Regions from separate parts of the Streptomyces sp. NPDC051322 genome, predicted to be linked through region 2. Evidence: riboswitches for the same ligand, from Rfam matches in the RefSeq annotation. Region 2 holds a riboswitch; the other holds the start of a gene.
The links. A riboswitch is a leader RNA that binds a small molecule or an ion and turns the genes downstream of it on or off. The one in region 2 is predicted to bind glycine.
Positions count from the first base shown of each region.

Region 1: it holds a riboswitch for glycine, as region 2 does, so the genes downstream of both, gcvP (aminomethyl-transferring glycine dehydrogenase) here and gcvT (glycine cleavage system aminomethyltransferase GcvT) in region 2, are expected to answer to the same signal.

Region 1 is NZ_JBFBAK010000004.1:454,643-458,487, forward strand. It holds gene gcvP (aminomethyl-transferring glycine dehydrogenase) at 1-2,687, opposite strand, end outside; glycine riboswitch at 2,875-2,973, opposite strand; gene AB0436_RS13285 (PRC-barrel domain-containing protein) at 3,122-3,496, shown strand; gene AB0436_RS13290 (DNA polymerase IV) at 3,415-3,845, opposite strand, start outside.
Region 2 is NZ_JBFBAK010000008.1:148,333-152,177, forward strand. It holds gene gcvT (glycine cleavage system aminomethyltransferase GcvT) at 88-1,215, opposite strand; glycine riboswitch at 1,361-1,456, opposite strand; gene AB0436_RS19960 (AAA family ATPase) at 1,707-2,375, shown strand; gene AB0436_RS19965 (enhanced serine sensitivity protein SseB) at 2,421-3,164, shown strand; gene AB0436_RS19970 (enhanced serine sensitivity protein SseB C-terminal domain-containing protein) at 3,296-3,845, shown strand, end outside.

The DNA.
Region 1 (3,845 bases), on a different contig from region 2:
TTGTCGTCCGCCGGCCACTCCCCCGAAGCCACCTTCTCGATCTCGCCGCGAATGGCGATCATCGTGTCGCAGAACCGGTCGAGCTCCGTGAGGTCCTCGCTCTCGGTCGGCTCGATCATGAGCGTGCCGGCCACCGGGAAGGACATCGTCGGGGCGTGGAAACCGTAATCGATGAGCCGCTTGGCGATGTCGTCCACGCTCACCCCTGTCGCCTTGGAGAGGGGGCGCAGGTCCACGATGCACTCGTGGGCGACCAGGCCGTTCGGTCCGGTGTAGAGCACCGGGTAGTGCGGCTCCAGTCGCTTGGCGATGTAGTTGGCCGCGAGCACGGCCACCTGCGTCGCACGCTTGAGTCCCTCGCCACCCATGAGACGTACGTACGCCCAGGAGATCGGCAGGATGCCCGCAGAGCCCCAGGGCGCGGCCGAGATAGGCCCGATACCGGTCTGCGGGCCCGCGGACGGCTGCAGCGGGTGGTTCGGCAGGTACGGAGCCAGGTGAGCCCGGACTCCGACCGGGCCGACGCCCGGGCCGCCGCCGCCGTGCGGAATGCAGAAGGTCTTGTGCAGATTGAGGTGCGAGACGTCCGAGCCGAACCTGCCGGGCTTGGCGAGTCCGACCAGCGCGTTGAGGTTGGCCCCATCCACGTAGACCTGGCCGCCCGCGTCGTGCACCGCCGCGCAGATATCGGTGATGTGCTCCTCGAAGACGCCGTGCGTCGAGGGGTAGGTGACCATCAGGACGGCCAGCTCGTCGGCGTGCTGCTCGATCTTGGCGTGCAGGTCCGCCACGTCGACGTCGCCGTCCTCGCGGGTCTTGACCACGACGACCTTCATTCCGGCCATCACGGCGCTGGCGGCGTTGGTGCCGTGCGCCGAGGACGGGATGAGACAGACGGTGCGCCCGGTGTCACCGTTCGCCCGGTGGTACGCGCGCACGGCCAGCAGGCCCGCGAGCTCACCCTGCGAGCCGGCATTGGGCTGCAGCGAGACCTTGTCGTAGCCGGTGACCTCGGCGAGACGCTCCTCCAGCTCATGGATGAGCGTCAGGTAGCCCTGCGCCTGGTCGACCGGCGCGAACGGGTGGATCGCGCCGAATTCGGGCCAGGTGACCGGCTCCATCTCGGTGGTGGCGTTGAGCTTCATGGTGCAGGAGCCGAGCGGGATCATGCCCCGGTCCAGCGCGTAGTCCCGGTCGGCGAGTTTGCGCAGGTAGCGCAGCATCGCTGTCTCGGAGCGGTGCTGGTGGAAGACGGGGTGGGTGAGTACCGCGTCCTGGCGCAGCAGCCCCTGCGGCAGCGCGTCGGGCGTGGCCCCGTCGAGTGCCTCGATGTCGCAGTCGGCACCGAACGCCGCCCAGACGGCGGCGAGCTGGGCACGGGTGGTGGTCTCGTCGCAGGAGATGGACACCCGGTCGGCGTCGACCCGGCGCAGATTGACCCCGCCCTCACGGGCAGCGGCGACCACCTCGTCGGCCTTTCCGCCGGTCCGGACGCTCACCGTGTCGAAGTACTCGGCGTGCACCACGTCGACGCCTGCCTCGCGCAGTCCGCCGGCCAGGATCGCCGCGTAGCGGTGGGTGCGGCGGGCGATGTCCCGCAGGCCGTCGGGCCCGTGGTACACCGCGTACATCCCCGCCATCACCGCGAGCAGCACCTGCGCGGTGCAGATGTTGCTGGTGGCCTTCTCCCGGCGGATGTGCTGCTCACGCGTCTGGAGGGCCAGTCGGTACGCCTTGTTGCCGTCGGCGTCCACCGAAACCCCCACGAGCCGACCGGGCAGGCTGCGGGCGAACTTCTCGCGTACGGCCATGAACCCGGCGTGCGGGCCGCCGAAGCCCATCGGCACGCCGAAGCGCTGGGTGGTGCCCACCGCGATGTCGGCGCCGACTTCACCGGGCGAGGTGAGCAGCGTCAGCGCGAGCAGATCGGCGGCCACGGTGACGATCGCCCCTAGCTCGTGCGCCTGCTCCACGACCGGCCGGATGTTCTGTACGCGGCCGGAGGCGCCCGGGTACTGCAGCAGCACGCCGAACACCCCGCGCTCGGCCACCTCGGCCGGAATACCGTCGCTCAGATCGGCGACCACGACCTCCACACCGGCCGGCTCGGCTCGGGTCTCGATCACCGCCACCGTCTGCGGCAGCGCGTCGGCGTGGACCAGGAAGACACCGTTCTTCACCTTGCCGACCCGGCGGGCGAGTGACATCGCCTCGGCGGCCGCGGTGCCCTCGTCGAGCAGCGAGGCGCCCGATGTGGGCAGCCCGGTGAGATCGGCGACCACGGTCTGGAAGTTGAGCAGCGCCTCGAGGCGGCCCTGCGAGATCTCCGGCTGGTAGGGCGTGTACGCGGTGTACCAGGCCGGGTTCTCCATGACATTGCGGAGGATCACCGGCGGCGTGAAGGTGCCGTAGTAGCCGAGCCCGATCATCGGGGCCATCACCCGGTTGCGGTCGGCAAGGGAGCGAAGCTCCGCTAGTACCTCGGCCTCGGTCCGGGCCTCGGGGAGCCGCAGCTCGTCGGCGCTCCTGATCACTTCGGGCACCGCGGCGGAGGTGAGCTCGTCCAGCGAGCCGTAACCGACATGGGCGAGCATCTTGGCCTGGGCGCCGGCGTCGGGCCCGATGTGGCGCTGCTCGAAGGGGATGCCACGCTCCAGCCGGGAGAGCGGAGTACGGTCGGCGGTCATATGGGAGGCCTCCTGGTCGATACGACCTGCGAGAGGTACCGCGGCACGGGTACCCGGACGGCCTCCCCCTCTGTCATCTCAACCTGAGAGTTTCACCGGCCGTCCGGGGACGTGCCGGCTTTCACCGTCGGTGAGGAGGGGTTCCGGACGTGCCCGTCCGATGCCCGCCCCTGCTTTCCAGAGTGACCTCGTCCGTGCGGTACGTGTGCCTGAGAGATTCCGGGGAGGATTTGCTCCTTCGGCGCCTCCGGACACTTCCTCCGGAGGACTCTCCCGCGCGGGGTCAGTAGCCACTGGCCAGCCTACCAGCGCCGCAGATCCACTGTGTTCGAGTGGCCGATGCCCGGCATCTGCACTTCTGTAGGGGATACGGATCCGTGGGGGTGCAGATCCGTGGGGGATGTTCCGAGCAGTTGCGACCAGTTGGAGGGACCGTGCAGACCGACATCGATCCGCGCAACCTGATCGGCCGCAAGGCATTCGACCGCAACGGTCTCAAGATAGGCACGGTGGACGAGGTCTATCTCGACGACGCCACGGGGTCACCCGAATGGGCGGCCGTCCGCACCGGCCTGTTCAGCAGGGACGCCTTCGTGCCGCTGGCACCCAGCGAGGTGGTGCAGGAGGCGCTGCGGGTCCCCTTCGACCGGACTCTGATCAAGGACGCGCCGGATTTCGGTGTCGGCCGGCATCTCTCCCCGGAACAGGAGCTTCAGCTCTACCACCACTACGGTCTCGATGTCTCGGCACCGGCTCCCACACCGTCCCCCGACCGTGACTTCGGCCGGCTCGCCGGCGGCGAAGGCTGATCGTCCGGCTCGGCCTCGACCACCCGCACCAGCGGCAGCGGCTCCGACGGTTCCAGATCGGGGTCGTCGACGCCGAACGTCCGCACCCGGCCCGGCCCCGCCGACCACGGCTCCTCGAACCGCACCGTCACCCGCCCCACTCCGCTGCCCTGCACCCACCCGGCCCCGTACGCGCTGTGCCGCACATCATGCCCGGCGGGCCAACGGCGCGGGGCGGGCGGCTGTGGCTCCTCGGCCGGTGTCTCGTCGGTGCTCGGGAGGGCCGCTTCGCCTTCCGGCTCCGGTTCTGCGGCGCGTTCGGCGGCGGCCTGGGCGAACAGATCCTCCTGGGTGAAGTCGGCGAGCCCGG
Region 2 (3,845 bases):
ACCTGATTCTCCCGGATGCGGTGGAGTGCTGATGAACGGATGTCTTGAGTGCTGAGATGAAGGCGGGACCCGGAGGGGTGTGCTGGGTCACTTCTGGCGCTTGTAGAAGGGGAGCGCCACGACCTCGTACGGCTCATGCGTACCGCGAATGTCCACGCCCACGCCGGAGGTGCCCGGCTCGGCGTGTGCCGCGTCGACGTAGGCCATGGCGATCGGCTTGCCGATGGTGGGCGAGGGGGCGCCCGATGTGACCTCGCCGATCACCCGGCCTTCGGCGACGACCGGATAGCCCGCCCGGGGGACCCGGCGGCCCTCGGCGATCAGGCCGACCAGCTTGCGCGGCGGGTTCGAGGACGCCCGCTCGGCGGCGGCCTCCAGGGCGGTGCGCCCGACGAAGTCGCCCTCCTTCTCGAACTTGACGACCCTGCCGAGACCGGCGTCGAAGGGCGTCAGCGCGGTGGTCAGCTCGTGCCCGTAGAGCGGCATGCCCGCCTCCAGGCGCAGCGTGTCGCGGCAGGAGAGACCACAGGGAACCAGACCCACCGGGGCGCCGGCCTCGGTCAGTGCCTGCCACACCTTCTCGGCGTCGGACGGGGCGACGAACAACTCGAAGCCGTCCTCGCCGGTGTAGCCGGTACGGGCGATCAGCGCGGGGACGCCGGCGACCGTGCCGGGCAGGCCGGCGTAGTACTTCAGTCCGTCCAGGTCGGCGTCGGTCACCGACTTCAGGATGCCGGGGGACTCCGGGCCCTGCACCGCGATCAGGGCATACGCGTCGCGGTCGTCCCGCACCTCGGCGTCGAAGCCCGACGAACGCTCCACCAGTGCGTCCAGCACGGTCTGCGCGTTGCCCGCATTGGCCACGACCAGGTATTCGCTTTCGGCCAGCCGGTAGACGATCAGGTCATCGAGGATCCCGCCGTCCTCCCGGCAGATCATCGTGTAGCGGGCCCGGCCCGCGCCGACGGTGCCGATGTTGCCGACCAGCGCGTGGTTCAGCAGATCCACGGCCTGCGCGCCGGTGATGGTGATCTCGCCCATGTGCGAGAGGTCGAAGAGTCCGGCGCGGGTCCGTACGGCGTTGTGCTCGTCGCGTTCACTGGCGTACCGCAGCGGCATGTCCCAGCCCGCGAAGTCGGTCATCGTGGCGCCCAGCGAACGGTGCAGGGCGTCGAGCGCTGTGTGGCGCGGGGTGGGGTCGGGGGTGGTGCTCATATGTGGGGCTCCCGGGGCATGACAGGCGAGGGTGATTCCTCCCCATCTGTCATCGGAACCTGAGAGGTTCGCCGGCGCCTGTTGAGAAGGCTCGGCTTGCACCTTGGGTGGGACCGCACGGCGGCGGCCCGCTTTTCAGATCTGCCTCGTCCGCGCGGTACGGGGCCTGAGAGATTACAAGGGAGGGACTTGCTCCTTCGGCGCCCCGGCAACTGACCGGGGACTCTCCCGCGCGGATTCGAACGGCCTGTATGGAGTTGGCGCGCACATCATCGCACGGCGGGTGCGACCGGCAAATCACTTGTCCCGCATTACCGTTTCTTTACACTTCTTGGGCAGGGGTTCACTGCGGGACGGGCGGCCTGACGGGGGACCCGACGGGCGTCCCTACGGGGGGAGCGGTCATGACGGGGCAGACACAGGGCGCGGTGACACCGTTGAGGAGTCCGGCTTTACCGGCCGGCGGGCCGGGCGCGTCGGCACGGGAGGCGATGGGCCGTCCGCCAGGGCCGGTGACAGCGCCCACCGTCCGCGATCTGCGGGACCGGGCCGGCCACAGCCCGTACGGCCTGCACTTCGCGCCGGGGGACGTGGTGGTTGTGTCCGGTCTGCCCGGCAGCGGCAAATCCACCCTGCTGAACCGGGCCGCCGCGGCCCACCGCATCGACTCGCAGGACGCACGGGAGCGCTGGGAGGTCCGGATGCCCCGCTTTCTGCCCTACTGGAGCTACCGACCGCTGGTGCGGATCGCGCATTACGCGGGGCTGTGGCGGGCGCTGCGCTCCGGCGAGAGCGTCGTCGTGCACGACTGCGGCACCCAGGCCTGGGTGCGCGGCCGGCTCGCCCGCGCGGCCCGGCGGCGCGGCTGCGCACTGCATCTGCTGCTGCTCGACGTGACGCCGGATGTGGCGCGGGCCGGACAGACCGAGCGGGGCCGGGGCGTCTCCGCGTACGCCTTCGCCAGGCACCGGCGGGCGATCGGCCGACTGGTGCGCGACGCGGAGAGCGAACGGCTGCCCGCCGGCTGCGGCTCGGCGGTGCTGCTCGACCGTGCGGCGGCGGGGGTGCTGAGCCGGATCGGTTTCGGAGACGGGCCCGGTGGCGCGGACGGGCCCGGTTACGCAGAAGGGCGGAACCACGACGGGGCGCCGGGTCGTTAGGGTCGTTCGGTACACGACAGGTAAGAAGGGGATATCTCGGTGGACATGGCATGGCCGGGCAATGAGCTCGAAGAGGTACTGACGGCCTCGGTCGGTAACCCCGCCGCGGGCGGCCGGCTGATCGAGGTGCTCGGGCGCAGCAGCCTCTGGGTGCCGCTGCCCAACGGCGGCAGCAACGACAGCCGTGCGCTCGACCTGCCCACCCTCGACCTGGACGGCGGCGCGTACGTGCCGGCCTTCAGTTCCGAGGCGGAGTTCCTGCGGTGCGTCGGCTCGCACCTCTCCTTCACCGTGGCGCCCGCCGTCGAGTTCGCCCGGGGTCTTCCACCGCAACTCGGCATAGCCGTGAACCCGGGCGGCGCGGTCGGTATGCCGCTTCCGCCGCCCGCCGTCGCCGAGCTCTGCCGGGCCGGGCGCACCTTGCTGGACGGGCCGGCGAGCGGCGGACGGGTGCGGCTCTTCGAACCGGACTGGCAGGAGGACCCGGTGGACTTCCTCTCGGTGGCCGCCGGCGAGTTCGAGCAGATCGGCGTGGTCCGTTCGGCCCGCAGGGCGCTCGCGTCGATCGAGGGCGGCGACCCGGTTCTCTTCGTGGGCGTCGAGTTCGCGACCTGGGACGGCGCGGGCCGGGACGCCCCGATGGACGCGCTCGGCCGGGCGCTCGGCCGGGTCGAGGTGCGCTGGCCGGTCAATCTCCTGCTGCTCGACGTGGCACAGGATCCGGTCGTCGACTGGATGCTGGAGAAGATACGGCCCTTCTACGTCAGGGACGCGCTGACGCCCTCCTAGTGGGTGCCCACGCCTCCGCCCGCCTAAGCTGGTGCAATGCACGGCACGACCGACCGGCGAGCGACTGGCCGACGGGGGAGCCTCCCAGCGACTGCTGGGGGAGGGCGGATCGACGAGGGGCGGGACAGCGAGTGAGTGCGTCGGGCACGGCGGAGGCCGGGCAGGTCGAGCACATGCTGCGACAGGTGACCCCCGGGCGCTACGACGCCTATGAGGCGTTGCTGCACGCGCTGGCCGACAGCCACCTCTGGATGCTGCTCTGGCACGGCCAGGCCGGGTCGGCCGACGCGCAGTACGGGAACATGGAAGTCGCCGGGCTCGGCTACGCCCCGTGTGTGACCTCCGCCCAGGAGCTGGCGGTCAGTGGCTGGAATCGTTCGCACGAGGTGATCACCGGGCGCGATCTGGCCCGCTCGCTCTACCCGGACCGCTGGGGCATCTGGTTGAACCCGCACGCACCCGGCGGTGGCGTCGGGATCCCGTGGACCGATCTGCGGCGGATCGCCACCGGACTCGACCGGATGCCGGCCGGTCCGCTGCGGCTGTCCGAACCCGCCATCGACATCCCGCAGTTCTACGCGCTGCTCGGCCAGAACGCCCACCGCACCCCCGCGGTCCGCTCGCTGCGCCGTGTCTGGGTACAGCCCGCCCTCGGCACCCCGTATCTGGCCATCGGCCTCG